Regions from separate parts of the Glutamicibacter soli genome, predicted to be linked through region 2. Evidence: riboswitches for the same ligand, from Rfam matches in the RefSeq annotation. Region 2 holds a riboswitch; each other region holds the start of a gene.
The links. A riboswitch is a leader RNA that binds a small molecule or an ion and turns the genes downstream of it on or off. The one in region 2 is predicted to bind S-adenosylmethionine.
Positions count from the first base shown of each region.

Region 1 (10,314 bases), 1.4 Mb from region 2:
CACCATCGACAGTTGACTCTTCGTTCGGCACCTTTCTGCCTGTTTCCCATAGGTCAAGATATCCGGCAAGGAATCCACGGAATGGTAGATTCTTAGATCGCCGGTACCAAGGTCTTTCCCCACTCACGGTGACGACAAGAGCAAAGCCTAGTTGTTTGCCGTTGGAGACTCTCGCGATGTAGGTATTTCCATATGGCTGACGGGTATCGTCAAAAGGGGATGAAGTTGGATCCGTATCCACGGCCTCTCTTCGAATCGAATACGTCCATTATGAATCTACCCAGGTATCCGATGGCGGACGTGCGTCCGATAATGCGAAATGTCGCATCAACAATCACCAGGGTGGAGGTGCATATCGTTCCACTGAGGGACCCCTCTACAGGACGACAGGCGCACACAACCTCTCAAAGCCGTGGCACAGTTAGACTTCTTCCGTATCAATATTGTCCTGTTTGCGGCTCAACACTGCTTTTGCTCACAGCATCATGCTCGTGCTGTCGTGTTTAAACCAATTCCTAGAAAGGTGCGGCATTGCCCAATTGGCATAAAAGATTGCATCGTTGGTTTGGCACAAAAGAAGAAAAAATGTGGCGGCGAATTCGTTCTTGGCCACTACCCGCGAGGGACGTGCTTGCCATTGCTTTTGTTGTTCTGGCCATTTCATGCGTGGCGGTACCCTCGACTATAGCGAGAACCGAAGTTCGGCATAACGCGCAATTGGTTGTGAGCCAACCTAAAGACATCGCAATATTATTGGCGGTGCACCCGAGCAGGCGGTCTGAAGATACGTATTACGCTCAGTTCCGTGGTGAAGAAGTCACGCTTGACGGCGGCTGGTTCATTGAAAATCCTGAACCAGGAACAATCGTAGAAGCGGTTCAGGATCCAGAAAGGACAGATCATGTCGTTGTCGTTGGTTCGCCACAAAGTTGGACCACATCTCATTGGGTCACTGTTCTTGAATGCGTGCTCGGTCTAATCCTTGCTGTCGCCGGAGCACTTTATGCAGGGACTAAATTTCTTTCAGAACGCGCTGATCCCCTGATTGAAGGAATTTTTGACTTGACGGAGTCGATCTGGCGTTGGTTTAAGAAGGGTCCTCGGCCAAATAGGTGAAACTTATTATCCGTGCGCGAACCTGTGATCAGGTCTGCACAGGGTCAGGCTGTCCGTAGGCAAAACTTTGACAGGCTCGTCGACGTGCCGTCGCACTTGCAAGACTTCATCCATGATTCGAGCATAGGCCCTCGCGTAGCTGCTACCCGCAAAGCCAATATCTTCCCACAAAGGAAACTTTGAACGGGACAGAGTGTGATGTCAGGCGTTGAATGGATGCTCAGGTCGCAAGTGGTGTCCTTCTTTGACATGCGAGTAGTCTCGCGCCGTTGTTACTAATCCTGAATCGTCGAATGAAAGCACTGTGCATCCCGAAACGGTCATTGGTTGGTCCTTGATGTACATGACCACCCAGTACTCGACGGAAGCCGAACTTCCATAGACGATTGGTTCGCTGAACCAAGTTTCTGCCGGTTTGCTTTCCTCCGCGAAGCATTCCTCCAAATAGGTGCGCAGACCGCTAGACCCACTCAATGGTCTAAACATCGAGGCCCAGTGGACGCCGTCATCAGCTTGCAAGCCAACAATTGCATCCACGTCCTTGAGTGGCCAAGCGTTGGCCCATGTTGTCGCCCAGCGTTGCGCGGCTTCGATAGTTTGCATGTTGAATTCCTGTCGACGTAGATGATCTCTGACAGCAAGTTGTTTGGGCCGCGCGAGCAGCCCGGTTCCCACAAGACTTGCAATTGCTTGCAGCACTACTTTCGGCCAAGCAGATTCGCGTTATAGGTTCGTTCAGTGTTGCTCTGTGCTGATTTTTTCAAATTGTCGCGCAAGCCGGTATCCAAACGGGACGAAAAACCAGCTGACTAGGTATGCAACCAATTCTGAAATCCGCTGAAAACTGGCTGTCCCGTATACCCCGCCCGCAAAATTGCCCGGAGAAGGTACCCTATTCGGAACGCCGAAAGAACTGTTTGAATGGTTGCATTAACCAGAGCACGACGACCAGCGAACTAGCTCGTTCCCATTCTCCATCATTTTTATGGCCCCTCTGATGCCTACCCCGAAACCGCGATAGGTCGCGCCACTAGTCCAGAACTACGTTGCTACTCGTCCCGAAACTCGGTGCCTCATCGGTAAAAAGTTGTCCAGACTGAAGACCATTCATCGTGGTCCACAGGGTCTGAGCCAAGTACTCAGGCCCTGCGCGTCGAATCTAGGACTCCAGCTTCAAGACTTCGCGTTTGAGGAAGGCATCGACATCGTGGATTTCTTCCATACTCACAGAGTGGGCAATCTGCGGGTAGGTCTCGCTGGTCAGCTCGGTGTGGGACGGAACCCAGCCAAGGGTGAATTCGATCTTGTCACGGGTGATGACCGGGTCAGCGAGGTCCCGACCCCAGAACAGCGGCAACGGGTTGGCCTTGAGCTTCGCGTCATCGAAGATCTCCAGTTCCGCGGCTTCTACTGCGAAACCGGACAGGCCGACCACTGCGGACACCGCTTCGCGCTGGTAGCGGGCCAGTGACGTGGCCATGGCCATGCCCTGTGAGAAGCCGAGCAGCGTCAGGGACGAGTGCTGGGCCGCAATCGGTTCCAGGAAGGCCCAGAGGTCTTTCACGCTTTGCGCCACTGCGTCGACAGAGTAGTCGATCTCCTGCGACAGCGGGAACCAGCTGAACCCCGGTCCGGCCTGCAGCGGAGCCCGCACCGAAAGATAGGTGAATTCCTGCGGCAAATAGCGCGACAGGCCCATCAGGTCTTCTTCATTCGAGCCGTAGCCGTGCAGGAACACCAGCAGCGGCGTGCCCAGTCGGGATTCATCATTGCGGGAAATCAGCGCAACCGTGGATGCTTCAGGATTAGTCATAGTGCTCTAAGCCTAGCGACCCCCGCCCCTCGCCAGCGCATCGGACGACGCCAAAAGTACCAATCGCCCCGTTGCAATTCTGTAACGTTTGGATTTACTCGGGGCGTTGGCTCAACCATCGTGGTTGACTTGTGGAAATAGATGAACGATGTTTTCTCCACCCACCGAAAGCAGCCTCCGCGATGAATTTTGATGACGCCCCGCCGGAACTGATCGAAGAGCTCAACGATCCGGAAACACTGTTCGATTCCGACCCGACCGGCACCATGGAATCCGCCTTTGCCGGCGTCAGCATTTTGTCCATACTCTTCATTGTCATTTTCACGCTGGTGGTCGTATTCATCATCGTTGTCTGGGTACGCAACTACCGGGCGGCGAAGAACGCCGGGGTTGACATCTTCACCGTGCAGACCGACATCGCGGCAAAGGCCTCGAAGTCCGCGCTGCTCGCCCCGGCCCAGTCAAAGGAGGACCGGCTGCGTGAGCTGGACGATCTGCGTTCCAAGCAGTTGATCAGCGCCGAGGAATACGCCGAGGCCCGCAGCAAGGTCCTGCTCGGATAGTTTTCTCGAATCGTTGACACAACGTTACTAACGAGTAACAATGTAGCTTGTGGCTATTTCCCCAAGTTTCGAAACTCCTGATTCCGAGAATTCCACGGTGCACCCTTGGCGGCGCTATGTAGCGGTCGGCGATTCTTTCACCGAGGGCGTGGGAGACCCCGATCCCCTGGCCCCGCAGTCCTTCCGCGGCTGGGCCGACCGTCTGGCCCAGGAGCTCAGTCGGGGCGTGCCTGACTTCGCCTACGCCAACCTCGCGATCCGCGGCCGGCTGATTGCCCAGATCATCGAGGAGCAGGTCCAGCCGACCATTGATCTGAAGCCCGACTTGATTTCCATCTGCGCCGGAGGCAACGACGTGCTGCGCCCGGGAGGGGATCCGGACAAGATCGCCGACCAGCTCGATTCCACGATTTCCCGGCTGAATTCCACGGGGGCCACCATCCTGCTGTTCACCGGGCCGGATATCCGGGATACTCCGGTGCTCGGAAGCATCCGCGGCCGCGTGGCCATCTACAACGAGAATGTCCGCACCGTCGCCGCACGCTACGACGCGATCGTGGCAGACATGTGGGCGCTGCGCGAACTGCACCAGCCGGTGATGTGGTCTGCGGACCGCCTGCACTTCTCGCCGCTGGGCCACCAGCGCATTGCGGCGATGGCACTGGATGCCTTGAACGTCCCGCACACGCTTGACACCCGCATCGACGCAGTCGAGGACACCCGCAGCTGGAAGGAAGCGCGGATCGAGGACCTGCACTGGGCCCGCGAGCACCTGGCCCCGTGGGTACTGCGCCGGCTGCGCCACCAGTCTTCAGGCGACGGCATCACGGCCAAGCGCCCCACCCCGACGCCTTTTGCCGAGAGCACGCCGAACGACTCGCTGGGAGCCGGCGACAGCGCTCCCTAGCCCCGAACATGCCGAAGGCCGCATCACCGATAACTGGTGGTGCGGCCTTCGTTCCATGCCATGTCGCTCTCGATTAGTCCTCGTCGAAAACCAGTGTGCGCAGCACCCCGTCCAGCTGGGCGGCGTCTGTCAGGAATCCGTCGTGGCCGATCGGCGAATCGATGTAGTGCACCGGCTTGGGCGTGGCCAGGGAAGCAGCGAGCTTCACCGACTGCTCCGGGTAGTACAGGCGGTCGGACTTCACTGCCGCCACCAGCACGTTGACCTGTTCCAGCCGCGCCAGCGCGTGTTCGAAGGATTCATGCCCGCGGGCCACGTCGTGGCTCATCAAGGCCTCGGTGAGGACCAGGTAGCTGTTCGCGTCGAAGCGGTTGACCAGCTTGCTGGCCTGGTGGTCCAGGTAGCTCTCCACCTGGTAGCGTCCACGGCGCCCTTCGAAGGGAGCATCGGGGACCTCGCCGTCCTGCGCCTTGCGGCCGAAGCGGTGCTCCAGCTCCGCCTCGGAACGGTAGGTCAGGTGGGCCAGCCGGCGGGCCAGTCCCAGCCCCTCGTCCGGGCGCGCCTGGTTCTGGTAGTAGTCTCCCCCGGCGAAATGCGGATCAAGCCGGATGGATTGGGTCTGCACCTGCGCGAACGCTATCTGTTCTGCGCTGGCTTGGCCGGTGGAAGCCATGACCACCAGGTTCGCGACCTGCTCAGGGAATTCAACCGCGTATTCCAGGGCCCGGGCTCCGCCCATGGACCCGCCGAGCACGGTATGCCAGCGCTCAATTCCCAGCTGTGTAGCCAACCTTTGCTCCAGCCGTACCGAATCCTTGATGGTGACGAACGGGAAACGCGAACCCCACGGCACACCTTGCTCATCCAGCGATGCGGGGCCGGTGGATCCATTGCAACCGCCGACCATGTTCACCGAGACCACGTAGAAGCGGTCGGTGTCCACTGTCAGGCCGGGGCCGACGAAGTCCTCCCACCAGCCGTCGGTTTGCGAATCGCCCCGGGAGACGTGGGCGTCTCCGGTCAGGGCGTGCATCACCAGCACTGCGTTGCTGCGCTCGGAATTCAGCTCCCCCCAGGTTTCGTAGGCCAGGGCCACCTGCGGCAGGTAGCCGCCGAACTCGAAGGAGTACTCGCCCACGGACGCACGGCGCAAAATGCCGTGGGTCCCTTCGGCGAGCTCTTCGGTGCCGATGGTGTCTTCGGTAGTCACAATGGATGCCATGCCTAGCGGGTTTCCTGCAGTTCCTTGCCCTCAAGGGCTGCGACCGCCTGGAACCCAAGCTCGAGGTCGGCCAGGATGTCGTTGATGTTCTCCAGCCCGACGCTCAGGCGCACCAGTCCCGGGCGCACCCCGGCGGCCAGGCGCTCCGCGTCGGAGAGCTGGGCATGGGTGGTGGAGGCCGGGTGGATGACCAGCGAGCGGACGTCACCCAGGTTCGCCACATGGGAGTGCAGCTGCAATGCGTCCACAAAAACCTTGCCGGCTTCGACTCCACCGGGCAGGTCGAAGGCCAGCACCGAGCCGGCGCCCTTCGGGCTGTACTTGCGTCCGCGCTCGAACCACGGCGAGGATTCCAAGCCGGCGTAGGCCACAGCTTCCACATCGGCGCGGGCTTCGAGCCAGTTCGCGACAGCGGAGGCGTTCTCCACGTGGCGTTCGATGCGCAGGGACAGGGTCTCCAGACCCTGGGCGATCAAGAACGCGTTGAACGGCGCCGGGGCCGAACCCAGGTCGCGCAGCAGCTGCACGCGGGCCTTGAGGATGTAGGCCAGGTTGGCGCCGAGGATGCCATTGACGCCCAAGTCGCGGGCGTAGACCAGGCCGTTGTAGGACTCGTCGGGGGTGTTGAAGCTCGGGAAGCGCTCGGGATCCTTGGAGAAGTCGAAGTTGCCCGAATCTACGATCACGCCGGCGATCGCGGTGCCGTGGCCGCCGAGGAACTTGGTGGCCGAATGGATCACGATGTCCGCACCCCATTCGATGGGGCGGATCAGGTACGGGGTAGCCAGGGTGCTGTCAACCAGCAGCGGCACGCCGACCTCGTGGGCGATCGCGGAAATGCCCTCGATGTCCAGCACATCCTGGCGCGGATTGGAGATGGTCTCGCCGAAGAACGCCTTGGTGTTCGGCTGGACGGCGTCGCGCCATTCCTGCAGGTTGTCCGGGTCGGAAACGAAAGTGACCTCGACGCCCAGCTTCTTCAGCGTGTGCTTGAGCAGGTTCTGGGTTCCGCCGTAGAGGCTCGGGCTGGCCACCAGGTGGTCGCCGGCCTCGGCGATGTTCAGGATCGCGAAGGTGGTTGCCGCCTGGCCGGAGGACAGCAGCAGTGCGCCCACGCCGCCTTCGAGGTCGGCGATGCGGGTTTCCACGGCCTCGGTGGTCGGGTTGCCGATGCGGGTGTAGATCGGCTCCAGCTCCTGCAGGGCGAAGCGCGCTGCGGCGCTTTCGGCGCTCGGGAAGACGAAGGACGTGGTCTGGAAGATCGGCAGGGAGCGAGCACCGGTAACCGGGTCAGGGCTCTGTCCTGCGTGGATCTGACGGGTTTCAAACGACCAATTGTTGCTCATGGCAGCCTCCAAAAGTTCTGTAACTATGGGGGTACACCACTGAACACACACCACCGGGAAGAACCTCAACGAGGTGCTGCCAGAGGGGTAACCCGCGCTTGTCCTTGACGCCGAGCGGCTCAAGGGCCAGGTCTTCACCCGGGGCACCCCACCGCGGTTGGAGGGTTGCCGCCCAGTAAGCCGGGGCTTGTTACTGGGACTCATGACCTGCCACCAGTGTGCCCGAAAATCGAATATCTTGGCAACCCGAGGCCGGATCCAGAGTCTCAATCGGTCATATTCACGTCCGAGCGACGTCTTATTGCACAGAATTCGACAAGAGTCCAGATCTTAGGATCACCTAAGTAGAGACTGGGATCACATTGTTGTCATGATTGGCACATGATGAGGCTAGATCACGTTACGTACGCATGCGGCCCGGATGGGCTGATGCCAACCGCTGAAAGAATTGCAGAGTCCCTGGGCCTGGAATTCGTCAAGGGAGGCGTGCATCCACGGTTTGGAACTCGCAATGTAATTTTCCCGCTGAAGCACAACCAGTACCTTGAGGTCGTCGAGGTACTGAACCATCCGGCCAGCCTCAAGGCACCTTTCGGACAGGCCGTGCGCGCGCGCTCCGAGCTGGGCGGCGGCTGGATGGGTTGGTGCGTGTCATTGGACGACCTGAGCGGAGCGGAAGAACGCCTGGAACGCAAGGCAGTTCCCGGGAACCGCAAGTTCCCCGACGGCCGCGAACTGACCTGGCAGCAGATCGGCATCAAGGGCCTGATCGCGGATCCGCAGGTGCCCTATCTGCTGCGCTGGGACGACGGCACCGAGGACCTGCATCCGTCGCGCGCGCTGGAGCCTACCGGTGAAATCAGCGAGATCAACATTGCAGGATCCCGCGAGCGCGTGCTTGAATGGCTGGGGCAGCCGGAGAACGTGAATCTCGGACCGGTGACCACCAAGTACCAAGCTCCCAACGGGACGCCGGGCATCCTGTCGGTAACTTTCAATACCGCCAAGGGCACGGTCGTTCTCTAGGAACATCGGGGACCACAGCACAAGATAGGCGGGGACAATGGAGTCCCCACCTACCTTTGCTTGTTAATTGGACGGTTGGTGCAGCCCTAGGATCCGGGTAGCTGCACCAGCTGGCAGTTTTCGACTCCCGCGGCCGCCCGTTTCACCCAGCTGATTTGGGACTGCTCGTCCAGCGCGTTCAGCGCGTCGAGCTGCTCAGACTGGGCTGAGTCGACGAATTCCCGGTCTGCCTTTGTAGTCCACCATTGGTACAGCAGGTTGGACTGCGCCCACATGTGCCGCTGCGCTTCGGTAGCGGCACTCGAGGTGCCAACAATGCCGTGGCTCGCCGCAAGGCTGCCCAAACATTGTTCGGTGGGGTTGACCGACATTTTCATGGCCAGATCCCACTTGACGGTTTCCGGGGAATAGCGGTCCTCGAAGCCCAGCAGCAGACCGCCGGTTGCCTCGGCATGGGCCTTGCTGCTGGTGATGATGCGCGGCTGCTGGATTCCTGTGGCCTGTTCCAACTGGCCGACACCCGCGGTGATGTTAGACCTCCAGTCGTTCCAGTGCTCCGCTTCCCCGGGCCAGAAACAGTACTCGTGCCCGTCGCCGGGTTCTTCGCAGCGTAGCTCGGAGGTGCGGCTGAGCTGCTGCTCTTCGCCCGCATCCTGCGCCGCCAGCGCCCCGCCGCCCCAGAGCACTGTCAGCGACAATGCTCCGGCCACGGCCAGCGCGCGACGCGCCATTCGGTTCATGTTCTGCGCCTTGACGCAGATGGCCAACACGCCCAACATCGACCAGCCCAGATAGCACAGGGCGACTGCCTGGATGACTATGGGATTCGGTGCCGAATCCCGGGTGCAGCACTCTGAAAGCCCTGCCATGTTGCTCAGCATGGGGCCAGGGGCCACCAGGGAAAGCAGTTGCAGTCCGGAGAACAACACGATGCTCAGCCCGATGGCCAGCTTCGGGGCGAACAGCAGTCCCAGCCCCAAACCGCCCAGGCACAGGCCCAGCATCATGAGCATGGAGAGCAGGAATAGTCCGGGGTCGGGGACGAACACTTCGCCCATCCGGTACATCACCGTCGCGTAGCCCAGCAGGTAGGCGCTGGCGCCGACAACCAGCGGGGGCGCCAGCAGCTGCAGGGCGGTTGCCGCGATGCGGTGCGGTCCGCGTACCCGGCGCAGGGCCGCGATGCCGAAGCGGCCGCCCACCCATGCGGCGTAGGTGCCCAGCACGACGCCGCAGAAGAGCATGCCGAAGGAGGAGGCGACGCTCAGGCCTTCCCTGCTGGTATGTTCGGTCTCCACCGGAACCAGCAGCGCCAAGAGCTCGGTGAAGATCAGCATCGCCATCAGCGCGAGGCAAGCCCGCGACTTGCTCCAGAGTTCGGCGAACTGCATGTCTTCCCTTCGAGTTCCTGACGGATGCTCTCTCATCAGGAAGTCTTTCATCAGATTGGCGGATATTTTGTACCGGAGTAACTTTATCCGCTTTTTCTGGACGTCCGCTTCAAATACCCTGCTGGTTAGGGAACCAGCCGTTTGCCCAGCACTGCGACGTTCAGGCGTTCGAAACCGAGTTTTTCGTAGAACTGCGTAACCGAGTCATTGCCGGCGCGGACCATCAGCTGGACCTTGACGGTTCCCCGGGCGCGCAGCCATTCTGCTGCCGCTTCGACGATGCGCCACCCGCAGCCCTGGTCCTGCAAGTCGGGGTCGACGGCGACGTAGTAAAGCCAGCCGCGATGCCCGTCATCTCCGGCCATGGCGGTGGCGGCCAGCCGCTCCCCCTGGACGAGCGCCAGGATGGTGGACTCAGGGCCCGCGAGGGCCTTGCGGGCGTCGGCGTGCGGATCGTTCCACGGTCGGGTCAGCCCGGTGTGTTCCCACAGCGCGACAGCCCGCTCGACCCAGGCCTCGGAAAGTTCGATTAATTCCATGTCAGAAGGCTATGGGAAGGCTACGCGCCGATGCCAATCGCCGGTCCGAGCAGCAGGTAGCCGACGAAGCCGATGGCATCGAGCAGGAAGTGCGCGATCACCAAGGGCATGACCCGGCCGTAGCGGTGGTAGACCCAGCCGAACACCACACCCATGACCACGTTGCCGATCATCGGCCCGATGCCTTGGTAGAGGTGGTAGCTGCCGCGGATCAGCGCCGAGGCTAGGATCGTGGTCCACAGTCCCAGCTTGAGCTTGCGGACGTAGGTGAACAGGAAGCCGAGCATGATCACTTCCTCCAGCACCGCGTGGCGTGCGGCCGAGAGCATGAGCACCGGGACGCTCCACCAGTAGTCCCCGAGGTTCGCGGTGGACAGCGCCGTGGTGATGC
Region 1 is NZ_CM125969.1:1,004,123-1,014,436, reverse strand. Features, by position in the region: gene ACTX90_RS04850 (hypothetical protein) at 532-1,116, shown strand; gene ACTX90_RS04845 (nuclear transport factor 2 family protein) at 1,318-1,719, opposite strand; gene ACTX90_RS04840 (alpha/beta hydrolase) at 2,276-2,929, opposite strand; gene ACTX90_RS04835 (hypothetical protein) at 3,112-3,492, shown strand; gene ACTX90_RS04830 (SGNH/GDSL hydrolase family protein) at 3,548-4,399, shown strand; gene metX (homoserine O-acetyltransferase MetX) at 4,473-5,621, opposite strand; gene ACTX90_RS04820 (bifunctional o-acetylhomoserine/o-acetylserine sulfhydrylase) at 5,624-6,967, opposite strand; SAM riboswitch class IV at 7,057-7,175, opposite strand; gene ACTX90_RS04815 (VOC family protein) at 7,349-7,993, shown strand; gene ACTX90_RS04810 (hypothetical protein) at 8,080-9,384, opposite strand; gene ACTX90_RS04805 (GNAT family acetyltransferase) at 9,510-9,923, opposite strand; gene ACTX90_RS04800 (CPBP family intramembrane glutamic endopeptidase) at 9,944-10,314, opposite strand, start outside.
Region 1: another riboswitch for S-adenosylmethionine. It lies ahead of ACTX90_RS04820 (bifunctional o-acetylhomoserine/o-acetylserine sulfhydrylase); the one in region 2 lies ahead of ACTX90_RS16575 (acyl-CoA dehydrogenase family protein).

Region 2 (10,314 bases):
AGGTCCGCGTCGGCCACGTCCGCCCAGGCCGCTGCGATGAGGCTGCGGGCCTCGGCCAGTTTCCCGACCGCTTCGGTGCTTGTGGAGGTCTGCATGTCCCCAGCGTGCGGCGGGCGCCGGGAGGGCCGGCCGCCGCAGCTGCGGATTGTGGATTACTTCGAGGCGCCGATCGCCCAGACGCGCGGCAGCTGCGTGCCGTTGACCGCGAGGTCGCCGATCAGCCGCGCCTTGAACACCCACGGATTGTGGTTGCCGGCGGTGCGGGCGTTGCGCCAGTGGCGGTCGAGGTTCTTGGACACGCTGGTGGCGGAGGCGGCCAGCGCGTCGAAGGCGTGGGTGAGCGCGGTGAGCACCAGCGGGGTCAGCACCACCTGACCCTGGGCGGAGGCGAGCTCGGCCGCGTCGTTGGCGGCCTCGTCCTCCTGGATCGAGCCGCCGGAGTGCAGCGCGATCGCCGACTCGTAGGCGCCCTGCAGGGCGTGGGAGACGCGTTCCACGGTGGCCGCCGCGGCGAAGGCGGCCGCGGAGACCTCGCCGATGACCTGCAGCAGCTGCGGATCCTGCCCGGCGATGTTGGCCGCGGCGTGGCTGAAGGTGCGCTTGCGGGCCGCCAGCTGCGCGGCGAACTCGCGTTCGGCGGCCTTGGCGGAGCCGGCGAGCACCGCCAGCAGCACCTGCTGGTAGAACGCGGTCTGGTACTTGAAGCGGGTGTCGAACTCGATCAGCTCCTCCACCGCCGCGCCGGTGAAGGTGGAGGTGCCGGTGCCGGTGGTGCGCTGGCCGAAGCCGTCCCAGTCGTCGGCCAGGGCCACGCCCGGCTGGTGTCGGGAGACCGCGGCGATGACGCGGGTTCCGGTGTCGGTGCGCTGCGCGTAGGTGTCAAGCCAGTCGGCGAAGATCGATCCGGTGGAGTAGTACTTGGCGCCGGTGATCGTGAAGCCGCCGGAACCGTCAGGGCTGACCTTGGTGGCCACCTCGCCCACTGTCACCGCTCCGACCTCCGTCCAGGAGTTGCCGGCCAGCTGGCCGGCGGCGAAGCGGGCCAGCCAGGTATCGCGCGCCGGACCCGGGGCGGCGACCAGCCGGTCCTCCACGAACGCGAAGTGCGCGCGCAGCGCCTGGGCGATGTTGGAGTCGGCGGCGGCCAGGTCGGTGAGCAGTTCGAACAGCTCGGGCAAGGTGGCGCCGGCGCCGCCGTGGGATTCCGGGACGCGGATCGCGCCGAAACCGGCGGCGGCGAGGTCGGCGACCTCGCGGTAGGGCAGTTCGCCGGTGCGGTCGCGGTCGGCGGCGCCGTCGGCGATGGCCTGGAAGTGCGGGGCGAAGCGTTCGCGCAGCCCCGCCAGGCGGGATGTGGACAGGGCGATCATCTGGTGTTCCAATCGGTGTTGCAGGCAGGGTGGCGTAGGCGTCCAGTGTCTAGGTGTACAGCGAGAGCGGCTGCGATTCGCCGCGCAGGAAGTAGGCGCCGACCTCGATCTTCTTGTAGTCCACCGGGTCGTGCAGCGAGTGCGTGCGCACGTTGCGCCAGAACAGGTCAAGCCCGACGTCGCTCTTGGTGGAGGAGGATCCGGTGACCTCGAAGATGCGGTTGGCGACCTCCACGCCGGCCTCGCTGGCCACGACCTTCAGCTCCGCGATCGCCACCGCCAACTCGGCGCGCTGCGGCTGGCTGACTGCCCCGCCCAGCACCTGATCGAAGCGGCGGCCCAGCTTCTCCGCCAGCGCGGCCACCGCGGCAGTGCGGGCCTTCAGCTCCCCCACGGTGCGCTGGAAGACGACGTCCTGCGAATAGGTTTCGGCCTGCGAGAGGAACCAGGCGTTGGTGCGCCCCAGCAGAATCTGCCGGCCCCGCGCCAGCGCGCCCTCCGCGATGCCCAGGTAGAAGTTCGCGAAGGCCAGCTGGATGCCCGGGGTGAGCAGGGTGGCCACCGGCTCGTCGGTGACCGGGCCCAGCACGTCGGACGGCTCGATGCGCACGTTGCGGTACACCAGCGAGTTCGAGGCGCTCAGCCGCTGGCCCAGATAGTCCCAGTCGTCGACGATCTCCAGCCCCTGCGCATCGCGCGGGACCACGAAGGCCAGCAGCTCGCCGGTGCCTTCGACCTGGGCGTTGACGACGATGACCTCGCCCACCCCGGAGCCGGTGGAGAAGCGCTTGGCCCCGTTCAGCCGGTAGCCATCGCCCTCGCGGGTCAGCACCAGGTTCGGGTCCACCGGGTTGACCGAGTCGCCCCACAGCCAGCTTCCCTCCACGGTGCGCCGCCACCAGTCGGCCTGCGCCTCGGCCGGGGCGTAGAACGCGATGGAAGACTGGTTGATGTAGTGGTAGGCCAGCAGCTGGGAGATCGACCCGTCGGCGGCGGCCAGGATGCGGATGACCTCGAAGGCGGTCTCGAAGTGCCCGCCGGCTCCGCCGAACTCGGCAGGGACCAGCAGCTCCAGCAGCCCTGCCTCGCGCAGCAGCTTCACCTCGGCGAAGGGCTGCGCGTTGGCGCGGTCGCGGGCCAGCGCGTCGGCGGCCAGGGTGCCGGCAACCTGGCGGGCGACGGCGCGCCAGCGCTCCAGTTCGGCCTCGCTGGCGGTGCCGGTGTACGGGACGCGGGGCAATGCGGTGACGGTCATGATCGGGCTCCTTGGAATTGGACTTCCGAGGGATACCGGGACGCGGCCCGGGCTCCATCGAACCTGGCGTTAGCACTCCCTGCGGATTGCAGGCTTGCTGCGGCGTCGCGGAGCCAGGTCTCTCAGCCGCTCTGGATGGTGTGCACCGATTCAAGCACGCCGCCGAAGCCGGAGGGAACCGCCCCGTCACGCGGCGGAACGCACCGCAAAACTGCGTCATATTGGGAGTTTGGAACCCGCGCCGGGCCCAGATCGCGACGGCGCGCGGCAGCATCCAGCCGTCGCACGACGTCATATTGGCGCACGCAGTGCCCGGGCCCGGCGGGCCTTGCTGCTAGCGGGAGAGGAAGCCGAGCAGCAGGTCGTTGACCTCCTTGGCGTGGGTCCACAACAGCCCGTGCGGGGCGCCATCCACCTCGTGGTACTCGGCGGCGGGCAGCGCCTCGGCGAAGCGCCGGCCGGTGACGTCCACGGGCAGGATCCGGTCGGCGGTGCCGTGCACGATCAGCGCGGGCACGTCGATCTTCGGGATGTCGGCGCGGAAGTCGGTGGTCCAGGTGTACTGGGCCGCGACCGAGGCGTAGGGCGAGGCGGCATAGGCCAGGGCCTTGTTCGCGGCCAGCGCCTCTTCGCTCAGCCGGTTGCCCAGGAAGGTCTCGGTGTTGAAGAAGTTCTCGAAGAAGCTGCTGAAGAACGCGTAGCGGTCGGTTTTGGCGGCCTCGGCCATCGGGTCCAGCGCATCCTGCGGCACACCCTCGGGGTTGTCATCGGTTTGCAGGATGAACGGTTCCAGCGAGCCGAGGAAGGCGGCCTTCGCGACGCGGGCCGAGCCGTAGGTGGACAGGTAGCGGGCTACCTCGCCGGTGCCCATGGAGAAGCCCACCAGCACTGCGTCCTTCACGTCAAGCGTTTCCAGCAGCGTGTGCAGGTCGGCGGCGAAGGTGTCGTAGTCGTAGCCGACGGCCGCCTTGGAGCTCTTGCCGAAGCCGCGGCGGTCGTAGGTGATGACCCGGTAGCCGGCGCCGAGCAGCGCCGCGGTCTGCAGCTCCCAGGAGGATCCGTCCAGCGGGTAGCCGTGGATCAGCACCACCGGCTGCCCGGAGCCGTGGTCCTCGTAGTACAGCTCGATATCGGTGGTGTTCTCTTCTCCGACTTTCACGGTTGCCATGCTGGCCCTTTCTCCGACGAAGGTCGCGGCGGTTGCCGCGCTGCCTCCCACGCTAGGCATCGGTCCTCGACGGTGGCAAGGGTTTTGCGCAAAGCGACAGCGAGCGCTTCAGCGCAGGTAGGTCCGTGCGACGCTGAACGCGGTGCGCTCCAGCAGCTTCAGCGCGTCGGCGGACAGCTCGGCCAAACTCGCCGGGCCCGGAGCGATCGAGTAGGCCGCGAGGATTCCGGCGTCGGCCAAAACCTGGTCTTCCAGGCTGACCGATCCGGCGATCACGATAACGTCTCCCCCGGCGGCCTGCAGTACCCCGGATACCACCTTGCCCTGCAGGGACTGCGAGTCCAGCCGGCCCTCGCCGGTGATGACCAGATCCGCGCCGCCCATGATGCGGTGGGCGTCCAGCACCCGGGCGACCAGCTCCCACCCGGGGACCAGGTCGACCGCGAAGTAGCTGCCCAGGCTGAAGGCCAGGCCTCCGGCGGCGCCCATGCCTTCTCGGTCGCGCAGCACCCGGCCGGTGGCGGTTTCCAGCACATCGGCCAGCCGGCCCAGCCCGGCGTCGAGGGTTGCGACATCCTTCAGGGAAGCACCCTTTTGCGGCCCGAAGATCGCTGCGGCGCCGTTCTCGCCCAATAGCGGGTTGGTGACATCGCAAGCGATCTGCCACACTACCCCGGCGGCGCGCGGATCCAGCCCGCTGACATCGATGCTGTGCAGCTCGTTCAACGGGCCGCCTCCCGATTGCAGCTGGTTGCCGTCGGCGTCGAGGAACTTGGCGCCCAGAGCGGAAAGCAAACCGGTGCCGCCGTCGGTGGTCGCGGAGCCGCCCAGGCAGAGGATGATTTGCTCGGCCCCGAGGTCCAGCGCCTTGGATACCAGCGCGCCGAGCCCGTAGGTGGTGGCCGACAGCGGCTGGCGCGGCGCATCGGCGACCTGCGGCAGGCCGGCTGCTTCGGCTGCTTCGACCACCGCGATCTTCCCGTCGGCAGACAGCCCCAGCCGTGATTGCACCGGTCTGCCTAAGGCATCAGCGGTTTGCACCGGAACCGGTTCGGTGCCCCACGCGTCGATCAGCGCTTCCAGGGTTCCCTCGCCTCCGTCGGCGAAGGGCACCGCGGTCACGGAGATTTCACGGCCCAGGCTGCCGGCACCTGCGAGGAATCCGGTCCTGATGGCTTCGGCGACCTCGCTGGCGCGAGCGCTGCCTTTGAAGGAATCCGGCACCACGGCGATTTGCAACCCAGTGGCCGGCGAAGAGTTCGGTGTTGAGGTCATGCATTAACCCTATGGAGATTCCTCCACAAGTCCTATAGGCCGAAGCCCATACTTCAGCTGCTTCGAATACTGGAATATGTGCATTTCGCCCAGCCGGACCCGGGCGTAGATGGAGTTGAGCAAGGCCATCAGCTCGCCGGGAACCCGCGGGTCGCTGCCGGTGACCTGCTTGATCCGGTCCATTCGTTGGATCAGCGTATTGCGGTGGACCGTGAGCCTTGCGATGGCTTCGGACTGCGTCGAACTGGCGGCCAGCGCCAGCAGCGTGAACGCATGCTCCTCACTGATCTGGGCCGTGCGCCGGGCCAGCGAACGGCAGTACGCTTCCGGTGCTCTGGCCGCCGACAGCGCCATGTCCTCGTTCCAGAGCTCGCGAAGTCCGGCAGCCGGAACCAGCGCGGGCACCGCGCCCAGGGTCCGCAGGTTCTCGGCGTCGACCAGAAGGTCGCTGGGCTGTGTCCGAGGGGGCCCGAGGATCGCGCGGGCAGAAGCAGGATCCTCGATTGGACCGGAGGACAGCACCCATCGGGCATTGTTAATCGTCAATGCTGCTTCGTACTGCTCAGGCCCGTCCTCGTCGAGCAGCAGACTCAGCGACCATGGCGCGCTCAAGCCCAGCTGCTCGAGCTGCTCAGCCAAGGCTTCGTCGCTCGCGGATCCCGACACAAGTCCGGAGAGCATGTCACTAATCTGGGTGGCGCGCACCGTGCTTCGGACATGCTCCTCGTGCTGGGTAAGCAGCAGCTGCACGGTCAGCGAAATCAGCTGGGCCAGCGACGCAACCTCCTGCGGTGCCCCTGTCACCCCCACGACACCCTGCACGACGCCGTCCGCATAAAGTGGCACGTTGACGCCCGGCAGCTGCCCGGACACCGGGTCGGCCTGGGCGGTGACAATTGTGCGGTTCTCCGACAGGGCCCTGAGCGCGTCCGGATGCGGGTTCCCCAACCGTTTAGGGTCGGACGAAGCGATGATGATCCCGCGCTCGTCCATGATGTTCAGCGGGTAGTCGACGCGCGGGGCGATGGTTTGGACAACACGCAGCGCCACCGTGTGGGTGAGTTTTCCTGTTGCCTTCTGCGCCATGCTTGGTAGTCTACCCACCATCTGACCACGCGTCTTTTGACAACGTGGAGGCTGAGCCAAGCTTCTGCACAGAGTCGGGCAGTAATGTCGTAGACACCTCCTTGAGGTGCGAGTGATGATCGTAAACTCCCGCCGGCTTCAGCCGGCGGGAGTTTTCACTTTCCTGCGTCCCATGGCTGATGCAGACTCTTTGCCTGCGCCGGGCTCGGGCAAAGCCGAGGCATAGCCTTGCTCCCTAAAATGGAAGTTACCTTCCTCAAAGGTGCGAGTGATGATGTAAGTCTGGCTCCGTTGCGCACGGCAACGGAGCCAGTATTTTTAAGAAACCTTCGAGCGCCGCATCACCGATGCGCCGGCATTCTCCAGATGGTGTCCAGGCCCGGCATAGGAACCGGAAGTGCAGTGAAGATAACTCAAAAGGTGCGAGTGATGATCGAGAACCCTCCAACGAAATGATTTCGGTGGGGGTTTTGAGTTTAACGTCCGGCCAGCTGCGTGGACACCGCAGAAATGCTTAGCTTGCGGCTCGGAATTCCAAAGCTCCGGCACAGGGTGCGTTCCTAGAATTGAAGTACCTCATAAAGGTGCGAGTGATGATCGTGAAGTTCCCGTTGGATTTCCTCCCAACGGGAACTTTTCTTTAACCGCCCTGGCCTCCGATATGCCAGCCTTTGCACTGTTCGCATGCGTAGGTGCCCAGCTGCTTGCCAGCTACCGTGGAATGCCTCAGCGCGGCCTTGAGTGCGATCGCGTTAGTGCGGTACCGCTGCTTCCCCGCGGCTTCACAGATATTGATGGTGCGTTTGGTGGGATCCTTCAATATGGCCATGGCAGTAATCTAACAGCCAAGCGCAGTGCTGGAACCTGCCGGGCAACTAGAATACATAGGTACGGAATTCGGCGAGCCAAAGAACAGGTCCACCATGGCAACGGCGGCATTGACCCCCTTAGAACGGCAGTCGGTGTGGCGAACCCTCAAGTCTCCCCGATTGCTGAAAACCGAGCTGCTCGCCGGGCTGGTGGTCTCGCTGGCGCTGATTCCGGAGGTCATCGCGTTCACCGTGATCGCCGGGGTGGATCCGCGGGTCGGCATTTTCGCCTCGTTCACCATGTCAGTTGTCATCGCCTTCACTGGCGGACGGCCGGCAATGATTACCGCGGCGGCTGGAGCGGTGGCCTTGGTGGTCGCTCCATTGGTGAGGACCCACGGCGTGGAGTACCTGTTCCCGGCCGTGATCCTGGCCGGAATCATCCAGATCCTGCTGGCCGCGCTGGGCGTGGCCAAGCTGCTGCGGTTCATACCGCGGCAGGTGATGATCGGCTTCGTGAACGGCCTGGCCATCTCGATCTTCCTGGCACAGATGCCCGAGCTGGTCGATGTGCCGTGGGCCGTGTATCCACTGGTGGCAGTCGGGATCGCGATCGTGTACCTGTTCCCGAAGCTGACCAACGCGGTTCCGGCGCCGCTGATCGCCATTGCGGTGCTCACGGCGGTGACGGTGTTCGCGAAGATCACGGTGCCCACGGTGGGCGACCAGGGCGAACTGCCCGAGTCGCTGCCGGTCTTCACGCTGCCCACTGTCCCGATCGACATGGAAACCCTGCGGATCATCGCGCCGTTCGCGGTGGCGGTGGCGTTCGTCGGCCTGCTGGAGTCGCTGCTGACGGCGAAGCTTGTCGACGACATCACCGACACGCCGTCGAACAAGACGCGCGAGTCCTGGGCGCAGGGGGCCGCCAACGTGGTGACCGGCTTCTTCGGCGGGATCTGCGGCTGTGCGATGATCGGCCAGACCATGATCGGGGTGAAGGTTTCCGGCGGGCGCACGCGCATTTCCACGCTGTTCGCGGGCGTGTTCATGCTGGTGCTGGCCGTGGCGTTCGGCGACGTGGTGGCGCAGATCCCCATGGCCGCGCTCGTCGCGGTGATGGTAGTGGTCTCCGCCGCGACTTTCAACTGGCACAGCATACGGCCTTCCACGCTGCGGATGATGCCCAAGAGCGAAACCTTCGTCATGCTCGTCACCGTGGTGCTGACCGTGGCGACCAGCAACCTGGCCATCGGGGTAGGCGCCGGCATCCTCACGGCGATGGTGCTGTTTGCCAACCGAGTGGCGCATTTCGTGACGGTCGACCGCAGGGTGGACGGGGACACCGCAATCTATACGGTGACCGGCGAACTGTTTTTCGCCTCGTCCAACGACCTGTACACGCAGTTCGACTACGCGCAGGATCCGCAGCAGGTAGTGATCGACCTAAGCGCCTCGCACGTGTGGGACGCCTCGACCGTGGCCGCGCTGGATTCCGTAGCCGCCAAGTACGCCGGCTACGGCAAGAGCGTCGAGGTCCGCGGGCTGAACGAGCCCAGCGCCAGGTTCCGCGACCGGCTCAGCGGCAACCTGGATTAGTCGCGCTGCTCCGCCCGCTCGCGCTTGGAGATATACATGGCGCGGTCCGCACGCAGGATGACCATGCTCAGGTTATCGTCCGGTTCCGCGGTGGCCACCCCAAAACTCCAGCTGTGCTCGGAGGATTCGTGGACGCGTTCCATGAGCTGCTGGGCCTGGTCGTATCCGGTCTGGGGCAGCAGGAGCACGAATTCGTCGCCGCCCAGCCGGGTGATCACATCGTTCTTGCGGGTCGCGCGCTTCAAGTGCCGGACCAGCCCGCGCAGCACCTCGTCGCCGGCCGCGTGGCCGAACTGGTCGTTGATCTGCTTGAAGCCGTCCATGTCCACCAACGCGACGCTGACCGGCTGGTTCTGCCGGCGCCCCTGGGCCAGGGCGGCATCGCCCATCCGGCCCAGCGCCCGGCGGTTGTAGGCGCCGGTGAGCACGTCGATTTCCGTCTGCTGCTTGAATTTGCGTTTCACGAAGCTGCCGACAAACATGCCGACCACGGTGAAGAACACCAGGCTCAGGACGTTAAGCAGGCCGTTCTGGTGCTCGGTGCCCACCGCCGGGCCGAACAGCAGCGAATAGGTGAGGGTGAAGACGAGGATGGGATAAATGGTCATCCGGGAGATCACCGAAGGGAAGAGCCACGCCATGTACAGCGCGATCAGCGGGAATTCCTGGAGCCGGAAAACGAACTGCTCGTGGTCGACGGTGAAGCCCACAAAGTAGACGAAGGCCGTCAGTTCCGCCAAGGCGCCGAGGTAGGCGAGCCACAGCGGGAACGCGTCGCGCAGGATCACCACCAGCGTCACGACACCCAGGGCCCCGGCAAACCGCCCTACGGCCACTAGCTGCAGCGCTTCCGAAGGGAAGGTCCTGAACAGGTTCAGGCCGTAGAAGACGGACAGGAAGCAGGCGACGATGCCGGTCACCGCGATCTCCATACTGGTGATGGCGCGGACTCGCGCGGGAAGCAGCCTGGAGCGCCATGAAATACCCGTCTGACTTCGCCGCTCTACCTGTTTTTCCAAGCCCCGCCACCCCATTGTCTACAAATTGTTCAAAAACGGACCGCATCGGATCGGCCGGATGTGTAAAATCTGCTTCGGGCGTAAGCTCCGGCTGACCTTGGCCAGACGCAACGTACGGTCCCTCACCCGTTAGGCAAATAGTGAAGTTCGTTTTCCAGCCCCTCATTGATCTTCGAAACAAAACTCTACTGGGTTTCGAGGCACTGACCCGATTCGACGACGGCCGCGGCCCTCAAGAGCATTTCAGCGAAGCCCGCGCCGAGGGCCGGATCGTCGAGCTGGAGCTGGAGGCCATAAAGGGAATCCTCGACGCCAGCCGCCGGCTGCCAGACGAGTACCTGGTCACGCTCAATGCCTCGGGCCCGACCATCGAGGCCTTCGCCGCTTCCGCGATGAAGCTTGATGGGCGGCTGGTCTGGGGGCTGGAGCTGAATGAGGAATCTGAGCCCTGCAGCTCCGGCCGCGCCCGGCAGTACGCCGATACCCTTGGCTGTCTGCTGCTGATCGACGACGCGGGCGTCGCCTACGCGAACCGCGAGCGCATCGAATGCCTGCATCCCGACATCGTGAAGCTGGATCGCAGCATGATCATCAACTACGAGTCCTCCGCCGAGGTACGCGGCATGGTCGCCAACCTGCTGGAGGCCGCCCGGGAGACCGGGGCCCGGACCCTGGCCGAGGGCGTCGAGACCCCGGAGCACATCGAGCTGGTCGACCGGCTGGGCTTCAGCTA
Region 2 is NZ_CM125969.1:3,499,422-3,509,735, forward strand. Features, by position in the region: gene ACTX90_RS16565 (HNH endonuclease signature motif containing protein) at 1-95, opposite strand, end outside; gene ACTX90_RS16570 (acyl-CoA dehydrogenase family protein) at 153-1,370, opposite strand; gene ACTX90_RS16575 (acyl-CoA dehydrogenase family protein) at 1,420-2,625, opposite strand; SAM riboswitch class I at 2,677-2,767, opposite strand; gene ACTX90_RS16580 (alpha/beta fold hydrolase) at 2,960-3,793, opposite strand; gene ACTX90_RS16585 (glycerate kinase) at 3,902-5,068, opposite strand; gene ACTX90_RS16590 (sugar diacid recognition domain-containing protein) at 5,078-6,154, opposite strand; gene ACTX90_RS16595 (hypothetical protein) at 6,795-6,983, opposite strand; gene ACTX90_RS16600 (SulP family inorganic anion transporter) at 7,078-8,562, shown strand; gene ACTX90_RS16605 (GGDEF domain-containing protein) at 8,559-9,482, opposite strand; gene ACTX90_RS16610 (EAL domain-containing protein) at 9,722-10,314, shown strand, end outside.

Region 3 (10,314 bases), 630 kb from region 2:
CTACAACGCCAAAACCGGCAAGGTCAGCACCATCGACGGGCGCGAGACCGCCCCGGCGGCCATGCCGCACGATGCGTTCATCGACCCGGCCACCGGCAAACCCTACAACTTCACCCCCGAGCTGGTCACCAGCGGCGCCGCGGTCGGCGTTCCGGGAACCCTTGCCACCTGGCAGCGGGCGCTGGACAACTGGGGCACCCAGGACCTGAAGAAGGTGCTGCACCCCGCCATCCAGACCGCGTCGCGCGGGTTCGTGGTGGATACGACCTTCCGTGAACAGACGCTGGACAACAAGAAGCGCTTCGAGGCGTTCCCCGACACCAGCGAGCTCTACCTGCCCGGCGGGGACGCCCCGAAGGTCGGCAGCATCTTCAAGAACCACGACCTGGCGGCCACCTACCGGCTGCTGGCCAAGAGCGGGCCGAAGGCCTTCTACCAAGGAGAGCTTGCGCAGGAGATCGCTGACACCGTCACCGCGCCGCCCAAGAACGCGGACACCGACCTGCCGGTGCCGGCCGGCTTCATCACCGCAAAGGACCTGGCCGACTACGCCGTGGTGGAGCAGGCGCCGACCAAGGTCGAGTACCGCGGGCTCGAGGTCTTCGGCATGGCCCCGTCCTCCAGCGGCGGCACCACCATCGGCGAATCGCTGAACATCCTGGAGCAGTTCGACCTGTCCTCCATGCAGACCCCGTCCGCGCTGCACCACTACCTGGAAGCCACCGCACTGGCCTATGCCGACCGCGGCAAGTTCGTCGGCGACCCGGCGTTCGTGGATGTGCCGACCAGGACCTTGACCAGCCAGCTCTTCGGCGCTGAACGAGCCTGCGCGCTGGATCCGACCCGTGCGGCCGTTAAGCCGGTGGCTCCCGGGGACGTCGAGAACTTCGACGGGTTGTGCCCGGCGGAAACCGGCGCACCGGTGGACGAGCAGGACACCGAGAACGTGTCCACCACGCACCTGTCGGTGGTGGACCGCTGGGGCAACATGGTCTCCTACACGCTGACCATCGAGCAGACCGGCGGGTCCGGCATGATGGTTCCGGGGCGCGGCTTCCTGCTGAACAACGAGCTGACGGACTTCTCCACGGTGTACAACCCCGAGGATCCGAACCGCATCGAACCGGGCAAGCGCCCGCGTTCCTCGATGTCCCCGACCATCGTGCTGCGCGACGGGCAGCCGGCGCTGGCCATCGGCTCGCCGGGCGGCTCGACCATCATCACCACGGTGCTGCAGACCCTGGTCAACCGCATCGACCTGGGTATGGACATCGGCCAGGCTATCGCCGCCCCGCGCGCCTCGCAGCGCAATACCGCGGCGGTCACGGCCGAACCGGAGTTCATCACCGCCTACGGTTCCGCGCTGGAGGCCTTCGGCCACAAGCTGACCCCTGCCGGGGACTCGTTCACCCCGCAGGCTGAAATCGGCGCGGTAGCGGCCGTGGAGGTCGACTCCCACGGCAAGCTCACCGCGGCGGCCGAACCAGTGCGCCGCGGCGGCGGCTCCGCGATGGTGGTGAAGCCGGCCAAGTAGCCCGGCGGGCGCCGCCCGCTGCGCCGCTCCTGCGCCCCGTCCGGCCTGCGGACGGGGCACAGCGTTCCAAGCCACTGGCTGCCCGCGCAAAAAAGCTTGCGGGATGCTGAACCGGAGCGGGCTCTATCTCGTTCTCACCTTGTACGGTTTCCCACGCTCCCGCCCTCGGCGCTGCGGGAGGAACCAGGACGAACAAGGAGCACGATCATGGGCAAGGCATTTTCGAAAGCCGCGGTCCTCACCGCAGCCTTGACGTTGGTTCTGGCCGGGTGCTCCGGCCAGAACGGTTCAGCCCAGGACAATCCAGGCCAGGGCAATTCCGGAACCTCGAACTACGGGGTGCCGAATACCGGCAGCAGCCCGGTGCCGAATCTCAAGCAGAACGGAGCGATCCTTGAAATGCGGCGGACCGAGCTGGGCAGCATCACCACCGACCAGCGGGGCATGAGCATCTACCAGTTCGACGAGGACACGCAGAACTCCGGGGATTCCTCCTGCACCGGCGGATGCCTCGACTTGTGGCCTCCGGTCCCCTCGGGCCCGGCCTCGCTGAGCGATGCCAAGGGCATCACCGGGAAGCTGGGCACCATCACCGGCACCGATGGCAAGCCGCAGCTGACGCTGAACGGCTGGCCCATGTACTACTACGTTTCGGACAGCAAACCCGGCGACACCAAGGGCCAGGCGGTCAGCGACGTGTGGTGGGTCGTGGACAGCGCCGGCGTGCCGATCCACTGACCTGTGGCGCAGCGGCACGACTGGTTAACGGCCTGCCGGCCCCGCCGCCCTTGACGGGGCTCCGGGGCCGGTAGGCCGTGCGGTAGTTCCGGGATCAGACCTGGGCGGCCAAGCGGTTGGAGACCTTGAAGGACGCCGCGCGGTGGGTGTCCTTGACGTGGTCGCCCGCGCCGAACAGCTTGTTGCGCAGCGAACCGTCGGCGTACTCGGTCTTGTACGCGCCGCGGGCCTGCAACTCGGGAACCACGTACTCGACGATGTCCTCGAAGGTGCCCGGGGTGATGGCGTAGGCCAGGTTGAAGCCGTCGACGTCGGTGTAGTCCACCCAGTCGATGAGCTTTTCGGCGACCTCGGCGCCGGAGCCCACGGTGATCGGGCCGAAGCCGCCCACGCCGACCCATTCGGCCAGCTGGCGCACGGTCCACGGGTTGCCCTCGTCGCCGCTGGCCTTCTGGAAGGTGGCCACGGAAGACTGGATGGCGTTGGACTTCACGTCGGCGCCGATGACCTCGTCCGGGTTGAAGGTGGACAAATCGATGCCCATCCAGCCGGAGATCAGCACCATGGCGCCCTCGATGTCCGCATAGGACTTGTAGTCCTCGTACTTGGCCTGGGCTGCTGCCGAATCCTCGGCGGTGATGATGGTCTGCATCGCGAAGATCTTGATGTCGTAGCGGCCGCGGCCCGCGGCCTCGGCATGGTCGCGGATCTTGGTGACGGTGTCCTTGAGCATTTCGCGGGTCGGGCTGGTCACGAAAACCGCCTCCGCGTTCTGCGCGGCGAACTTCAGGCCGCGCGGCGAGGTGCCTGCCTGGTAGATGACCGGGGTGCGCTGGGTGCTCGGCTCGGTGATGGCGATGCCCGGAACCTTGAAGTACTTGCCATCGTGGTTGATCGGGTGCACCTTGGCCGGGTCGGTGTAGACGCCGGTTTCCTTGTCGGCCTGCACCGCGTCGTCTTCCCAGGAGCCTTCGAGCAGCTTGTAGACCACCTCGAGGTACTCGTCGGCGTGGTCGTAGCGTTCGTCGTGCTCCATCTGGTCTTCCTGGCCCATGTTGCGGGCGGCCGAAGGCAGGTAGCCGGTGACCACGTTCCAGCCCACGCGGCCGTTGGTCAGGTGGTCGAGGGTGGCCAGGCGGCGTGCGAAGGGATACGGGTGCTCGTAGGCGGTGCCGGCGGTGACGCCGAAGCCGAGGTTCTCGGTCACCGCGGCCATGGCGGAGACCAGCAGGAACGGGTCGTTGACCGGGGCCTGGGCGCCGGTGCGCAGCGGGGACTCGTTGGTGCCGTTGTACACGTCGTAGGTGCCCAGCACGTCGGCGATGAACAGACCGTCGAACTTGCCCTTTTCCAGCACCTTGGCCAGGTGGGTCCAGTAGCCGATGGTCTTGTAGTCGGCGGCCTTGTCCTTCGGGTGGCGCCACAGGCCCGGGGACTGGTGGGCGACGCAGTTCATGTCGAAGGCGTTGAAGAGGATTTCCCGCTTCGCGTTATGTGGCTGGTTCTCGCTCATGGATGTGCCCCTTGTTCGTGGTTGAGAAGTGGAAGTCTGGTGGGTGCACGGCGCGGCGGCCGCTAGCCGGCGTGGTGCCCGGTGGGTGCGGCGAGGTCGCCGGTGACCGAGAGGCGCTGGGGCTGGACCCCGTTGATCTCGTAGTCCCCCACGATGCGCGCCTTGTAGATGGCAGGGTTGTGGGTGGCGATGGTGCGCGCGTTGCGCCAATGCCGGTCCATGTTGCAGCTGCTGCGGGTGGACGAGGCGCCCAGCCCGTCGAAGAGCTTGCTGGTGGCGCTGATGACCAGCGGCTGCACGATGGTCTGCGCCCGGTTGGCGGCCAGCTCGCAGACCGCAAATCGCTCCTCCGCGTTCAGCTGCGCGTCCTGCAGCGCGGCTTCGACCTCCAGCACCGCTCCGATGACCACCGAGTCCGCGGCGAAGACCTCCGCGGAGACCTCCCCCACCAGCTGCAGCACCTGCGGTTCGCGGTGCACCGGGACGCCGGTGCCGGTGGTGAAGCTGCGGGTGCGCGCCTGCACCGAGCTGCGCATGTCGTTCAGCGCCGCGCGGCCGATGCCTGCCTGCACCGCCATGAGCACCAGCTGGAAGATCGAGGCCTCGGGGTCGTTGGGATCCTCCGGCATGAAGCTGTCCACCGGCACCTGGTGGAACTCGGTGGTTCCGGTGCCGGTCAGCCCCTGGCCGAAGCCGTCCCAGTCGTCCAGGATCTTCACCCCGCTGTGCTGGGTGGAGACCACGGCGATCTGGCGTCCCGGGCGCTCCGGATGGGCCACCGCGACGGTGGTCCAGTCAGCGAAAATGGTGCCGGTGCAGTAGTACTTCTCGCCGTTGACCACCCAGCGGCCGTCGACCTGGCTGGCCTTGGTATTCAGCGTGCCCAGCGCGTTGCCGCCGCTTTCGGTGTAGGCGTTGCCGACGATCTGCCCGGCCGCGATGCGGGCGAACCACTTGGCCTTCAGCTGCTCGTCCTGCAGGCGCAGCACGTCCTCGACGAAGGCAATGTGCGCGCGCCAGAGCTGGCCGATATGGGAATCGGCCTCGGAAAGCTCGATGAGCAGGCGCAAGACGTCGCTGAGTCGGGCCCCGTGGCCGCCGTCGGCGACCGGCAGGCGCAGCGCCCCGAAGCGGTCGCGGTTCAGCAGGCCCACCTGCTCGAAGGGCAGGATGCGGTTGCGGTCGCGCTCCTTGGCGCCGGCGGCGATCTGGGCGAACACCGGACGGAAAATCGCTGCAAGGCGCTCGTAGTCTTCGTCGGCCCCCGGCCCCGGAGTCACCTTGAGCAGCTGGCGGGTCGGACGGTCTTCGGTGAACTCGTCGAGCTCCAGCGCATTGCCGGCGCCCGGGGTGCTCAGCGTGTTGAAGTCCACCTCAAAATCGTTTTGGGGTGCGCCAAAAGACATAAAAAGTCCTCGATTCTTTCCATCGATCCTGGCGGTAGCACCGTCCCTGTCATGGGTGGTTGCTGCGGCGTCGTGGAGCCAGATCTCTCAGCCGCTCTGGATGGGTCGTAATCATTTGTAGCCGTAACAATCGGGCGGCTCCAAGCCCCGAAGTCATATTTCGTCGCTGAAAACGCACGGGTGGCAGGGGCTCGCGAGTGCCGATTGCCGCGAACCGCCGAAGATGACCCAAGGAAGAGGGGCAAAGATCGATCAAACCAACGCTCAATGAAATAAATAACGAAATATCCCACAGATTACGCGCTTACATCGAATATTTTTCATGTTACGCAGGATTTGCAATGAAATCGTTCGAATGCGTGTAATGGATGCGTAACCATCCCGAGCGGCCGAGAGATCTGGCTCTACGACGCCGCAGCAACCACCGTTGAATTCCCGGAATTCACGGCCGGTGCTACCGCCAGGACCGATGGAGATGATCATGGCTTCTGCCGATCTGCGCCATTCCGCGCCCTCAGAAAACGCTTCGTTCAACAAACGAATTCGTGCCAAAGGAACTTGGCAGGGATCCATGCGAACGACCGTCGAAACACGCAATTTCAGCTATGACATCGACGAACCTGTGCCAGTCGGCGGTACCGATACGGCCCCGACACCCATGGAGTTCGTCATCGGAGCACTGAACGGGTGCGTCTCCGTCGTGGTAGAGCAAGTCGCCAAAGAACTCGGCGTTCCCTTCACCGCGTTGCAGACCTACGCCATCGCCACGCAGGACACGCGAGGCTTCGCGGGAACTGCAGATGTTTCGCCGTTCTTCCACTCTTGCCGGCTTGAAATCCACCTCGAAACATCACTAGCCGATGCGCTTCTGCTTGACGAGCTGAAAGCTCAGGTCCACAAACGCTGCCCTGCAATCAATCTGGTGCTCGCTGCCGGCGTCTCACTGGATACCGCATGGGTTTTCGCCGAGAAAGTTCATGAAGATGACGCGGAGACAGCATGCAACGCCGCGTTGGGTTACGCAACGCTGAAGAAGGAGGCACGGGTATGAGCGCCGCAGGATTCTGGACTATCGGTTTCGCCCTGATCTACACCGTGCTCGTCCTGTTCGGCGGACGTATTGTGCAGCGCAGAAATGCCGCAGCCAGCGGCGGATTCTTCGTCGGCGGACGGTCCTTCAGCCCCTGGACAGTTGCGTTCTGCATCACCGGGTTATTCTCGGGTTCGTCCTATATCGCCATCATGGAGTTGAGCTACCGCACGGGTATTTCCGCGTTGTGGTACGGCGTCGCCGAAACCGTACAGATCCTCCTCATCGCGTTGTTACTGGTCAAGCCCCTGCGCGAAAAACTGGTGGTCACGGTCACGGGTATCATCGGCGACAGGTTCGGCCGCGCGGCCAAAGGCATCTCGGGACTTATCACCGCCTTCACCTTCCCTATGTGGTCGGTGGCAACTACCATTGCTTTCGCCTCCGCACTGAGCGCCTTCACCGGCATCAGCCTGCATCTGGCAGTGATCTTCACGGCCCTGTTGCTGCTGGCTTATCTATCAGGCGGCGGCATGCGCTCGGTGGCATTCAACCAAACCATGAACTGCATCGCATTTATCGGCATGCTCCTGGTGGGCGCCTACGCAATTCTGGCCAAGCCTGGCATTGCAGGCCTCAAGGATTTCGCCGCGGCTGACCCGGCAATGTTCGATCTCGGCAACGCCGGAGTCTCGCTCATTGCAGCATGGTTCGGCACCTTCATCGTCAATGTCCCGCTGGCGCAGGCAGCCTTCCAGATGACGCTGTCCTGCCGCACCCCGGCAGACGGCCAGAAGGGCCTGTACACGGCCGCTATTTTCGGTATTCCGTTCATTCTGATCGGTGCCCTCATCGGCACTTCCGCCGCCGTCATCAACCCGAACCAGCAGCTTCCGCTGGTTGCGATCCCGCACTACCTTGAACAGGTGCTCCCTGCGCCGCTGGTTGGATTGTTCTTCCTGGGGGTCTGGGCCTGCGCCATGGGCTGGGCTGGACCATGCCAGTTCTCCGGCGCCACGTCGATGGGCAAGGACTTTGGCAGCGCGGTCAATCCGAAGGCGAGCGAAGCACAGCTCATTCGCTATACCCGCTGGTCATTGGTGGCTTTGACCGCCTTGATGATCATCTTCAGCATCCTGCGCACCGAGCAGTCGGCCTGGTGGAACATCCTTGCCTGGACCCTGCGCAACGGCGCAACTCTGGCCCCGGTACTTGCCGTGTTCTTCTGGCCGCTGGCCACCCGAAAGGCTGTCTACGCTTCCATGATTACCGGTTTCACCGCCGGCGTACTCTGGAACCATGTCGGCGGCTGGTCCGCCACGGCATTCTTCTTGGGGACGCATCCGGTCTGGGTCGGCATGATCGCAAACCTGACGACTCTGGTTCTCGTGACCTTGGCAACCACCCGCTGGCAGCTGAATGCGGCTCCATCCCGACGCCGTATCTCGCTTCGGTTTACGGCGGGCGCCGTGGCCGCACTGGTCGCCCTACTGCTGAGCTACGACTGGCTCAAGGGCTACGGCCTGGTCGGTATGGGCATCTTCATTGTTGTTTTCTGCAGCTCGATGGCACTGTTCTTCGGCACCGAATCCACTGCCCGCAAGGAACAGTCCACCGAATCGCCAGATGGATTTGCCGAAACCGATTCACCGGCCCCAACGGCACAAACCGTATAACCGCATCACGCACGCGATTCACACCCTTCCAACGGGCCACTAGCTCGCGTCCACCCAACCTGGAGAAAATATGGCTGACATCTTGTCCGCTCCTGTATTAGACAAAATTTCATCCGACCAAGATCTCACCAACCGGGACAAAGCCCGCCACGAATTCTGGGACGAGGCGGCAAACCTTCTGGATTGGGAAACCCCCTGGCACACTACCAGCCAGATCATTCCCGCGGATCCCCAGGCCCAGCGCGGCCCGCAGATCTCCTGGTATCTGGGCGGCACGCTGAACGCCGCAGTGAACTGCGCGGACCGCCACGTGGCCGCCGGCAACGGGGACAAGGTGGCCCTGTACTTCGAGGGCGAACCGGGCGACCGCATCGCGGTCACCTACAAGAACCTGCAAGAACGCGTCTCGCAGGCCGCCAACGCGCTGCTGGAGCTGGGCATCACCAAGGGCGACCGCGTGGTCATCTACCTGCCGGTGCTCATCGAAACCGTGGTGATCACCTTGGCCTGCGCCCGCATCGGCGCCATCCACTCGCTGGTCTTCGGCGGGTTCTCCGCAGAGGCCCTGAAATTCCGCGTGGAAGACACCAAGGCGAAGCTGCTGGTCACCACCGACGGGCAGTTCCGCCGCGGCACCTCGGTGCCGGTGAAGGACAATGCCGACCAGGCCGTGTCCGGGGAGAACAGCATCGAGAAGGTGCTGGTCATCCGCCGCACCGGCGATGACATCGCTTGGACCGAAGGCCGCGACGTGTGGTGGCACGAGGTCGTCGAGACCCAGTCCACCGAGCACACCCCACAGTTCTTCGACTCCGAGACGCCGCTGTTCATCATGTACACCTCCGGAACCACCGGCCAGCCCAAGGGCCTGGTGCACACCACCGGCGGCTACCTCACCCAGGCGGCCTACAGCTACAACCTGCTGTTCGCCAACCCCGACCGGACCCAGCGCGCCGACGACGTGCACTGGTGCACCGCGGACCTGGCCTGGGTCACCGCGCACACCTACGAGATCTACGGTCCACTGGCCAACGGCGTCACCCAGGTCATCTATGAGGGCGTGCCGAATGCCCCGCACCCGGGACGCCACTTCGAGATCATCGAACGCTACCGCGTGACCAGCTACTACACCGCGCCGACCCTGGTCCGTTCGCTGATGGGCTGGTTCCCGGACGGCATCCCTGCCAGCTATGACCTGTCCTCGATCAAGATCGGCGGCACCGTAGGCGAATCGGTGAACCCCGAGGCCTGGCGCTGGCTGCGCTCCCAGGTAGGCCGCGACACCGCCGAAGGCATCGCCATGGTGGATACCTGGTGGCAGTCGGAGTCCGGGGCGACCATCCTCTCCCCGCTGCCCACCGACACCCACTTCAAGCCGGGCTGCGCCGCGCGCGCCCTGCCCGGGGTGAGCGTGGACATCGTGGATGCAGCGGGGAACACCGTGGGGCCGAACCAGCAGGGAAACATCGTCATCACCGAGACCGGGCCGTCCATGGCCCGCACCGTGTGGGGCAACCCGCAGCGCTACTACACCAGCTACTGGCAGCAATACGTCGAGCAGGGCTGGTTCCTCGCCGGGGACGGCGCGCGCTTCGATGAGGACGGGGACATCTACATCCTCGGCCGCACGGACGACGTGATCAACATTTCCGGGCACCGGCTGTCCACCATCGAGATCGAGTCGGCACTGGTCACCAACGCCGGCGTGGTGGAGGCCGGGGTCTGCCCGACCCAGGATGCCAAGACCGGGCATGCGGCCACCGCGTTCGTGGTCCCGCTGGACAAGTCGCTGATCGCGCTGGATCCCGATGAGGCCACCGCCGCACGCCAGGCCGAGTTCATCGCCCAGTTGCGCGGCACCGTGGCCGCTCAGATCGGCCCGATCGCCAAGCCGCGCGATGTGGTGCTGGTTCCGGACGTCCCGAAGACCCGCTCGGGGAAGATCATGCGGCGCCTGCTCACCCAGCTCTTCGAGGGCACCACGCTGGGCGACACGACAAGCCTGCAAAATGAGCCGTGCATCCCGGAAATCAACGAGATCTGCCGCGCCCGGGGCTGACCGCAGCCGCTGTCCGCACTGATTAGAAGCTGGCCGGGCCCGTGCACCATGCACGGGCCCGGCCAGCTTGTTCAGTTCCGGTTGCCTTGCCGGGGCAGCCCATCAGTCGGTGTCAGGATTTCTTCGGATCGCCGGGCTTCGGCCCGGCCGTGTCGGTTGGCTCGGTTGGGTCAGCTGGTTCGGTGGCCAGCAGCACTTCGCGCTCTTCCACCACCGTCCCGTCCTCGGTGCCCAGCTTCGCCGCCTCGACCACCGGAATCTCGGTGGTCATCAGACTGAATCCGCCGCCCTCATGGCGGTCCACGCCGCGCGAGACCGAATTCTCCAGGACCTGGCGCGCCACGGTGCTGCGCAGCAC
Region 3 is NZ_CM125969.1:267,846-278,159, reverse strand. Features, by position in the region: gene ggt (gamma-glutamyltransferase) at 1-1,534, shown strand, start outside; gene ACTX90_RS01385 (COG4315 family predicted lipoprotein) at 1,742-2,272, shown strand; gene ACTX90_RS01380 (LLM class flavin-dependent oxidoreductase) at 2,367-3,785, opposite strand; gene ACTX90_RS01375 (acyl-CoA dehydrogenase family protein) at 3,848-5,158, opposite strand; SAM riboswitch class I at 5,208-5,298, opposite strand; SAM riboswitch class I at 5,565-5,667, shown strand; gene ACTX90_RS01370 (OsmC family protein) at 5,673-6,242, shown strand; gene ACTX90_RS01365 (sodium:solute symporter family protein) at 6,239-7,897, shown strand; gene acs (acetate--CoA ligase) at 7,968-9,956, shown strand; gene ACTX90_RS01355 (BCCT family transporter) at 10,069-10,314, opposite strand, start outside.
Region 3: another riboswitch for S-adenosylmethionine. It lies ahead of ACTX90_RS01370 (OsmC family protein); the one in region 2 lies ahead of ACTX90_RS16575 (acyl-CoA dehydrogenase family protein).